Regions from separate parts of the Mesorhizobium sp. C089B genome, predicted to be linked through region 3. Evidence: predicted binding sites of a transcription regulator. Region 3 holds the regulator's gene; each other region holds the start of a gene.
The links. The regulator LexA, encoded in region 3, represses DNA repair genes until DNA is damaged. The targets are predictions, from matches to a motif close to TGTTCNNNNTGTGTTCNG.
Positions count from the first base shown of each region.

Region 1: dnaE (DNA polymerase III subunit alpha) is a predicted target of LexA. The motif match lies at 1,766-1,783, and genes of this name have one in related genera.
Region 2: recA (recombinase RecA) is a predicted target of LexA. The motif match lies at 1,936-1,953, and genes of this name have one in related genera.

Region 1 covers NZ_CP100469.1:1,859,678-1,862,956, forward strand. The annotation lists gene dnaE (DNA polymerase III subunit alpha) at 1-1,639, opposite strand, end outside; gene NLY44_RS09450 (acetyl-CoA carboxylase biotin carboxylase subunit) at 1,901-3,279, opposite strand, start outside.
Region 2 covers NZ_CP100469.1:1,124,994-1,128,272, forward strand. The annotation lists gene NLY44_RS05750 (pseudouridine-5'-phosphate glycosidase) at 1-714, opposite strand, end outside; gene NLY44_RS05755 (carbohydrate kinase family protein) at 785-1,729, opposite strand; gene recA (recombinase RecA) at 2,012-3,115, shown strand.
Region 3 covers NZ_CP100469.1:1,408,608-1,411,886, reverse strand. The annotation lists gene kynU (kynureninase) at 1-3, opposite strand, end outside; gene NLY44_RS07100 (GntR family transcriptional regulator) at 171-935, shown strand; gene lexA (transcriptional repressor LexA) at 1,141-1,923, shown strand; gene NLY44_RS07090 (ComEC/Rec2 family competence protein) at 1,917-3,279, opposite strand, start outside.

The sequences.
Region 1 (3,279 bases), 450 kb from region 3:
CGTGGCGGTAGAGCCCTTCCAGCTTTTGCGCCATATCGAGCAGCGTCTGCACGATCGGCTCCTTCTCGGCCTCCTCGGCAAAGCGCGGCTCGTTGGCGATGGCATCCGCCAGCTTGACCGGATTGGCCGGGTTCTGCGGCACCATCTTGGAGAGCTTGTCGACTTGGCCGTAAGGCATTTGCAGCACGCGGCCGACGTCGCGCAGCACCGCGCGCGCCTGCAGCGTACCGAAGGTGATGATTTGTCCCACCTGGTCGCGGCCATATTTCTGCTGGACGTAGCGGATGACCTCTTCGCGCCGATCCTGGCAGAAGTCGATGTCGAAGTCGGGCATCGACACGCGGTCCGGATTGAGGAAGCGCTCGAACAGCAGCGAGAAGCGCAGCGGATCGATATCGGTGATGGTGGTGGAATAAGCGACCAGCGATCCGGCGCCCGAACCACGGCCCGGCCCGACCGGAATGCCTTGCGCCTTCGCCCATTTGATGAAGTCGGCCACGATCAGGAAGTAACCGGGAAATTTCATCTTCTCGATGATGGAGAGCTCGAAATCGAGCCGCTCGCGGTATTGTTCGACCGTGTAGCCGGCGGTGGGTCCATGCGCCGCCAGCCGGGCCTCCAGCCCCTCATGCGCCTGCCGGCGTAGCTCATCGGCCTCCGCTTTCAGCGCCACCTCATTGTCGGCGACATCGCCGCCGGTAAAGCGTGGCAGGATCGGATTGCGGGTCTTGGGATAATAGGAACAGCGCAGCGCGATCTCGACGGTGTTGTCGATCGCTTCCGGCAGGTCGGCGAACAGCCGCGCCATATCCGCCTGGCTGCGCAGGAAATTGTCCGAAGTCAGCCGGCGACGGTTGTCGGCGGCAACCACCGAACCCTCGGCAATGGCGATCAGAGCATCATGCGCGTCATAGTCGTCGCGGGCGGCGAAGAACGCCTCATTCGTGGCGACCAGCGGCAGATCATGGATATAGGCAAGGTCGACCGATGATTTCTCGATAGCGCGGTCATAACCGGAAACACGGTCCAGCTCGACATAGAGCCGGTCGCCGAACAGCGCCTTGAGTGCCAGCAGCCGCGTCTCGGCAAGATCTCGGCGATCCTCCTTCAGCGCCCGGCCGATCGGGCCGCGCGGCCCGCCGCTGAGGCAGATCAGGCCATCGCTATGGCCTTCCAGCATTGCTGACGTCAGATGCACGGGCTCGCCCGGCGGCGTCTCCAGATAGACCTGGCTGACCAGCCTGACGAGGTTGCTGTAGCCGGCCTCGGTGGCGGCGAGCAGCACCACGGCGTGCATCTCCGGACCATGGCGGCGGCGGTCGCGCTGCGCGTCGCTGGTCTCGCCGGAAAAGGCGAGATCGATCTGGCAACCGATAATCGGCTGGATGCCTTCCTTCACCGCCTTCTGGGCAAATTCCAGCGCGCCGAACAGATTGTTTGTGTCGGTGACTGCGATTGCCGGGCACTCGTCCTTGACTGCATGACCGACAACGGCGGCGACCTGCAAGGCGCCCTCGAGCAGCGAATACGCCGAATGCACGCGCAGATGGATGAACGGCCGCGCCGGCGCCTCCGGGCGCGCAGCAGCGAGCGCTGCTTCGCGCCTCAGGGGATCGCGTGGAAGTTTGTCATCCGCCATGATGTTTCAAATTGCTCGAAGGGCTTTGAGTCGATGGAGATGTATTGTCCCGGACCGGGCGATGCCAGTCCAGCACAAATGACCACCGACCACAGGCTTCCGTACCCAGCCGCACGGCTCAGAGATTGTTCGAAATTCGCTCTGGCGAGTCATAATGATGGTGGTTTCGAGAACCGGAGCGCAGCGGCCATTGGTCCGTGAGCACGGGAAGCGCAGAAACCACCTTCAGATGGCCGCCGGAGTAGAATTTCCAAACAATCTCTAGGCGAACTCCATGATCACCGCATCGACAGCCAGGCTGTCACCCGGCTTGGCGTTGAGCTTCGACACGACAAGATCGCGGTCGGCGCGCAGCACGTTTTCCATCTTCATCGCCTCGACCACGGCCAGCGTCTCGCCGGCCTTGACCTCCTGCCCCTCGGCAACCGCGATCGACACGACCAGGCCCGGCATCGGGCAAAGCAGCATCTTGGACGTGTCCGGCGCCACCTTCTCCGGCATCAGCCTTTCCAGCTCCGCCGTGCGCGGCAGCATGGCGCGCGCCGTCACCGACATGCCTTTCCAGGCAATGCGCAGGCCGTTCGGCGCCGGCCTGATCTGCGCCGTGACCTTGCGGGCACCGACAGTGCCGCGCCAGATGAGGTCGCCCGGCCGCCAGTCGGACGCCACGGTCAGCGCTTTGCCGCCATCGACCGACAGATCGATTTCCATCGGAATGGAGATCATGCCCTCGATGATCGAAGCCTGGAGATAGTCGTCGCCGAGCTTCACCACCCAATCGCGCTTGAGTGCGCCCGAATGCGGCGCCAGCCGCCCGCCCAGCCGGTCAAGCCGATCGCGGCGCAGAAGCTCGACCGCGGTGGCGATCGCCGCCAGCACTGCCTTTTCATCGCCATTGGGCACGATCGGCGCGAAGCCGTCAGGATATTCCTCGGCGATGAAGCCCGTCGATATCCGCCCCTCGCGCCAGCGCGGATGCTGCATCAGCGCCGCCAGGAATGGAATGTTGTGCTCGATGCCGTCGACGACGAAACTGTCCAGCGCTTCCGACATGGCGTCGATTGCCGCCAGCCGTGTCGGCGCCCATGTGCAGAGTTTTGCCACCATCGGGTCATAGAACATCGAAATCTCGGAACCTTCGGTGACGCCGGTGTCGTTGCGGATGACGATGTCGCCGAACGTGCCCTCCTCCGGCGGCCGGTAGCGCGTCAAACGGCCGATCGAGGGCAGGAAATTGCGATAGGGATCCTCGGCATAGAGCCGGCTTTCCACCGCCCAGCCGTTCAGCTTGACGTCGCTCTGCTCGATCGCCAGCTTCTCGCCGGCGGCGACACGGATCATCTGCTCGACTAGGTCGATGCCGGTAACAAGCTCCGTCACCGGATGCTCGACCTGCAATCGTGTATTCATTTCAAGGAAATAGAAGTTCTTTTCAGCATCGACGATGAACTCGACGGTGCCGGCGCTCTGGTAGTCGACCGCCTTGGCCAGCGCCACGGCCTGCTCGCCCATGGCCTTGCGCGTCCTGGCATCGAGGAATGGCGACGGCGCCTCTTCCGCAACCTTCTGGTTCCGGCGCTGGATCGAGCATTCGCGCTCGCCGAGATAGAGGGCGGTGCCATGCGCGTCGGCCAGCACCT
Region 2 (3,279 bases), 280 kb from region 3:
GTCCTGCGGCACCGGGTTGGCGATCAGCATGCCGCCGACCAGGCCAAGTGCCGCCCTGGTCTTGTAGAAATGCGCGATCTCTTCCGGTCTGTGCAGGGTCAGCGGCGCGCGGAACGGCGAATGCCGCGACCAGAAGGCCGGCATCGTCTCGCAGCCATGGCCAATCACCGGCACGCCGCGCGTCTCCAGCACTTCAAGCGTCTTTTCGATGTCGAGGATCGCCTTGGCGCCGGCCGAGACGACGATGACCGGCGTGCGCGCCAACTCGTCGAGATCGGCCGAGATGTCGAAGCTCTTTTCCGCGCCCTTGTGGACGCCGCCAATGCCGCCGGTGGCGAACACCTTTATCCCGACCATGTCAGCGGCGATCATGGTGGCGGCGACCGTGGTGCCGCCGGTGCGGCCTTGCGAGACCGCAAAGCCGAGGTCGGCGCGCGACAGCTTCATGGCATCGCCGGTCATGGCCAGCGACTCGCGCTCGCCGTCGGACAGTCCGATCTTGATGCGGCCGGCGACCACGGCGATCGTCGCTGGCACCGCGCCATTGTCCAGGATTATCTTTTCGACATTGGCGGCCATGGCGCCATTGTCGGGGTAAGGCATGCCATGGGTGATGATGGTGCTTTCCAGCGCCACGACGGGGCGGCCAGCGGCGAGCGCCTCGGCCACGGGCGCGTGGAGGTCGATGAAGGGGCGGGCGCTTTGCGGTGTCATGATGGTCTCCGATCCGGAGATCCGCGCGTCCGCTTGGACGCCGCGCTCCGGCAATGGCAATTGGCCGCCCTCATGCCATTTCCTGCGCGTCGGGCACAAGAGCCAGTGCCTCGGTGAAGGTCGTGGCGGTGAAGGCCGGCACGGCATCCGAACTTTCGATGGCGAGCGTCGCCGCGGCAACGCCTTCGCGGAGGGCCTGGCGCAATGCCAGGCCGCGCAGCAGGGCAGCGATGGTGGCGCCGGCCAGCGCGTCGCCGGCGCCGGTGACGTCGGCGACTTTTCTCGGCGCCGGCGGCAGGATAGAGAAGGCGCCGGCTTCGTCGAATCCCAGCACCGGGCCGTCGCCCGCCGTCACCACGCCACTGGTGAGGCCGCTGCAGCGCAGTCCGTCGACGGTCTCGCGCTCGGTGGCAATGGCATCGACGCCGGCGAGCACCATGGCCTCGCGCCGGTTCATGAAGACCTGCGCGAGTTCCTTCAGCACCGGTATCAGCCGCACCACCTTGGCCGGCGAAATGGCAATGGCGAACACCGGCTTGCCGGCGGCGACCCCCACCAGCCGCTCCAGCGCCGTTGATGGCAGATTGGCGTCGCAGAGCACCGCATCGGCCTCGGCGACCACCTCGCGCACCTTGGAGCGGCGGATCTGCTTGGGGAACGCCAAATCGTAGAGCGCCATGTCGGCAAAGCCGGTGATCAGCTCGCCATCCCTGTCGATCAGCGCGGTGTAGCTCGGCGTCGTACGGTCGAGGAAAACCGCCGACAGATCGGCAATGCCGGCCTCGGCGATGGCGCGCGCAACCGTCTCGGCCGAGGCATCGCCGCCGCGCACCGACAAAAGCGAGGCCGAGACGCCGCGCCGCACCAGGCTGCGCAGCGCGTTGAAGACGCCGCCGCCGACATCCTCGCGCATCGTGCCGGGGTTGGACGCCGCCGGCACGTAAGCACCGGACACCTGACCGCGCCGGTCGATATGGGCGCCGCCCACCGCCAGTATCTTTGCTGATTTCACCATGCCGGCGATATGACCTTTGTTTTTCGAACCGGACAAGCGCTAGGCTGTGCGACGGAGCTTCGCAGGCGAGCCGGCGATTCGGCCGATCGAAACAGCCGGAGCGTCTGGCCCAATGGTGGATACATCCGGAAACGAAACCATGAGACAAAAAAAGAACAAATCCGGATAAAGAGTGCTTTTCAGATATTTGACCCCTCTTGCCCAACGAGAACAAAAGTAGTACAAAATGGGCAGGGATTACGGATTGTCCGGCCTTCATTGACGACCAAGGGGTGATGTATCATGGCTCAGAATTCTTTGCGGCTTGTAGAGGACAAAGCGGTGGACAAATCAAAGGCTCTGGACGCGGCGCTGTCGCAAATCGAGCGCGCCTTCGGCAAGGGCTCGATCATGCGGCTTGGCGCCAACGAGCAGGTCGTCGAGATCGAAACCGTGCCGACCGGATCGCTGGGCCTCGATATCGCGCTTGGCGTCGGCGGCCTGCCGCGCGGCCGCATCGTCGAGATCTACGGGCCGGAAAGCTCGGGCAAGACGACACTGGCGCTGCACACGGTGGCGGAAGCCCAGAAGAAAGGCGGTATCTGCGCCTTCGTCGATGCCGAGCACGCACTCGATCCGGTCTATGCCCGCAAGCTCGGCGTCGATCTGGAAAACCTCTTGATCTCGCAGCCGGACACCGGCGAGCAGGCGCTGGAAATCTGCGACACGCTGGTGCGTTCAGGCGCCATCGACGTGCTGGTCGTCGATTCGGTGGCCGCCCTGACGCCGCGCGCCGAAATCGAGGGCGAGATGGGCGATTCGCTGCCCGGTCTCCAGGCTCGTCTGATGAGCCAGGCGCTGCGCAAGCTGACCGCCTCGATCTCGCGCTCCAACACCATGGTCATCTTCATCAACCAGATCCGCATGAAGATCGGCGTCATGTTCGGTTCGCCGGAAACCACGACCGGCGGCAACGCGCTGAAATTCTACGCTTCGGTGCGCCTCGACATCCGCCGCATCGGCTCGGTCAAGGACCGCGACGAGGTCGTCGGCAACCAGACCCGCGTCAAGGTGGTCAAGAACAAGCTGGCGCCGCCCTTCAAGGTGGTCGAGTTCGACATCATGTATGGCGAGGGCGTCTCCAAGACCGGCGAACTGGTCGATCTCGGCGTCAAGGCCGGCGTGGTCGAGAAGTCGGGCGCCTGGTTCTCCTACAATTCGCAGCGTCTCGGCCAGGGTCGCGAAAACGCCAAACTGTTCCTGCGCGACAATCCCGACACGGCGCGCGAGATCGAACTGGCACTGCGGCAGAATGCCGGGCTGATTGCCGAGAAGTTTCTCGAAAATGGCGGCCCCGAGCGCGGCGAAAGCGACGACGGCTTCGAGGAAGAATCCGGCGCCATGTAGGGCACGGCCAGAGTTCGGCCATAAATCCAGTCTATTATCCGATGCTTAAGTAACCGAGTTCTTTAGTATTGCGTTTCAAACCGCTGGCCTTCGCGCCGGCGGTTTTCGTTTTTGGGCAGCGTGAAGCCGGCTTGGCAGTTGCCGGATTGGCCCAATTCCGTGTT
Region 3 (3,279 bases):
CATGATCCGGCGCCCCTCCATGGACAAACGCGCGCGGCGGAGCCTGCCGCCCAAACATGCCGGCGATCTTGAGTGGTCGCCCTTGAACTGTCAAACATTATATATAATTCACCCATTGAAAGGCTTTGATATATAATGATCCGCCGAGCGTTTATATCTGATGGATCACGATGCTGGATGACGAGCAGACCTCGAAGACGGAAGCGGCCTATCGCCTGCTCAGGCGCGATATTCTTGCGACCCGGCTGGCGCCTGCCGCGCCGTTGAAGCTGAGCACGCTGCGCAACACCTACGGCATCGGCTGGACGCCGTTGCGCGAGGCGCTGTCGCGGCTGGAGGCGGAACGGCTTGTGACCGCCATCAGCAACCGCGGGTTTGCGGTCGCTCCCGTCTCTCGGGCGGAGCTCGAGGATTTGGCGCGTGCGCGGCTGGTGGTCGAACTGCCCCTGCTGGTGGAATCGATCGAGGAGGGCGACCGTGAGTGGGAAGACGCGGTCGTTGCCGCCCACTATCGTCTCTCACGGTGCGGGTCTGTTCTCGACGATCCATCGGATGATGCGGTCGACGCGTGGTACGAAAAACACGATGCCTTCCATGCGGCGCTGCTCAGTGCCGCGACATCCAGCTGGCTGCTGCGCTTCAATGCGACGATTTCCGACCAATTGCATCGCCATCACCGCTTTCTGGGTCTGGCCCCGACGCTGCGCGCCGCCGCCGGCCGCACGGATGGCCACCGGAAGGCCGTGGCGGCCCTGCGCGACGCCGTGGCGATCGAACACCATACCGCCCTGATGGAAGCGGCCCTCGATCGCGACGTCGAACGTGCGAAAACTCTGATGACCGCTCACATCGGCTACACGCTGCAGGTCTATGCCCAGAGTGAACCCGGCGCGGATGCTGCGCAGCCCCATCCGAAAAGGAAGCGGCGATCGTAGCCGACGACGCAGGGCACTTTGTCTTCGTTTCACCCCGTTGCCGGCCAACGACTACGAGCGCCGCTCGCGGTGCCGAACGTCACGCTGAACAAAACGTCAACACATTCATTAAACTTTAAAAGGTTGCGGAACACAACTGGAACAGATAGTGTTTGTTCTGGGTTTGTTTTTTCTGATTCTGGTTTCAGAACCCCTGGGGGCCGCGATGCTGACGCGCAAACAACATGAGCTTCTGATGTTCATCCATGAACGCCTGAAGGAGAGCGGAATCCCGCCGTCCTTCGATGAGATGAAGGAAGCGCTTGACCTCGCCTCCAAGTCCGGCATCCACCGCCTGATCACGGCGCTTGAGGAGCGCGGTTTCATTCGCCGGCTGCCGAACCGGGCGCGCGCGCTGGAAGTGCTGCGGCTGCCCGACTCGATCGCACCAGGCCTCAATGCGGCGAGGAAGTTTTCGCCGAGCGTCATTCAGGGCAGTCTTGGTCAAACCGGCCAAGGGCAAGGCGGCCAGGGACAAGGCGCGATGGGCCAAGGCGGTATCGGCCGCCAGATCAAGCCGGGCTCGCCGTCGCGTTCGATGTCGGCCGGCAATGACGACGCCGTTTCGGCGGTGTCGATCCCGGTGATGGGACGCATTGCTGCCGGTGTGCCGATCGACGCCATCCAGCATCAGACCCATTCGATCTCGGTGCCGCCTGACATGATCATGGGCGGTGAACACTACGCGCTCGAGGTCAAGGGCGATTCGATGATCGAGGCCGGCATTTTCGATGGCGACACGGTCATCATCCGCAATGCCGACACAGCCAGCCCCGGCGAGATCGTGGTGGCGTTGGTCGACGATGAGGAAGCGACCCTGAAACGCTTCCGCCGCAAGGGCGCCTCGATCGCCCTGGAAGCCGCCAACCCGGCCTACGAGACCCGCATTTTTGGACCGGACAGGGTGAAGGTGCAGGGCAAGCTTGTCGGATTGATCCGGCGCTACTGAGCCGGCTTGGGTTTGTACTTTTCACGCTGGTTGTAAGGCGGCAGGCCGCGCGCTTCGCGGGAGAAGCGGCGCTGCTCGTGCCAGGGGCGATACGGCTTGTCGACGGCGAAGCGGATGGTTGGCGCTGCAGCTGCCGATTGCGGATCGAAGAAGACGGCGGCGCTGCCGTCGCGGGCCAGCTGTTTCTTCGTCACGACCAGCACCAGCGGGTCGCGGCACGGATTGTAGGCCGTGGCGTCATCGATGACGATCAGGCTAGCGAAGGCACAGGCCGGCCGCGCCGTCTTGCGGTCTTTGGCAAGGGCTACAATGGCTCCGGAAGGGTGTCGGGCGATACAGAGATCGCCCATGCAATAGAAGGGCGACCCGGGCGGCAGATCGAGCGGATCGAGATCGAACCGCGTATCTGTTGCCTCGAAAATCTCGGGCGGGATAATGGTTTCGGCCCGCAGCGCCCGTTTCCAATTGTCCGTGGTGAATTCGTTGGAGCGTTCGCGGTTGAGGGCGAGTTCGCCGCCACCTATCGGCATGGCCACCAGATGTGCGTCCTCGGATATGAGCACGTCGGGCGTAAGCACCTGCGGCACCGTCAACAGGCCGGCCAGCGCGAAAGGCACGGCCGCCAGCCTGAGCCAGGTGGTGGCCATGGTGGCGATGACGAGGGCGACCGCCACCAACAGCACCGAGCGGATGGAGATCAGCCCGACGGCGTCGACCGGCGAGCGCTCGGAAATCCAGGCCGATATAGCGATCATCGCCATCAGACCCTTGCCCATCACATAGAGGAACGGCCCGTCGGCGCCGAACGGCATCGCCAGTGCGCTGAGCACGGCAAAGGGCATGACGATCAACGAAACAATCGGCATCACGGCCAGATTGGCGATCAGGCTGAGCGGCGACACACGCTGAAAATGCCAGATGGCGAACAGCAAGGTTGCACTGCCGGCGATGATCGAGGTCATGGCGAGGCCGCCCATGGCCAGCGCGAATTTTCGCGACAGGAAGCCGACGAAGGAGCGCTTTGCCAGCGGCGTTCTCACCTTGTCGGCGCGGTAATCGGCCCAGCCGGCATAGGCGCCGACAAGGGCGGCGGTGGCGGCAAACGACATCTGGAAGCTGGGACCGACCACCTCGTGCGGCGACACCAGGATGACGGCGATGGCGGAGATCGCCAGATTGCGCATGGTGAGTGCGGCGCGATCAAACAGCACGGCGACAAGCATGACCGCCAGCATGATGAAGCTGCGCTCGGCGGCAACCACGACGCCTGAAATAACGAGATAGGCGGCGATGGAGACGAGTGCTGCCACTGCTGCATATTTCTTGACTGGGCGGCGCGAAGAGAAATCGGGAAAC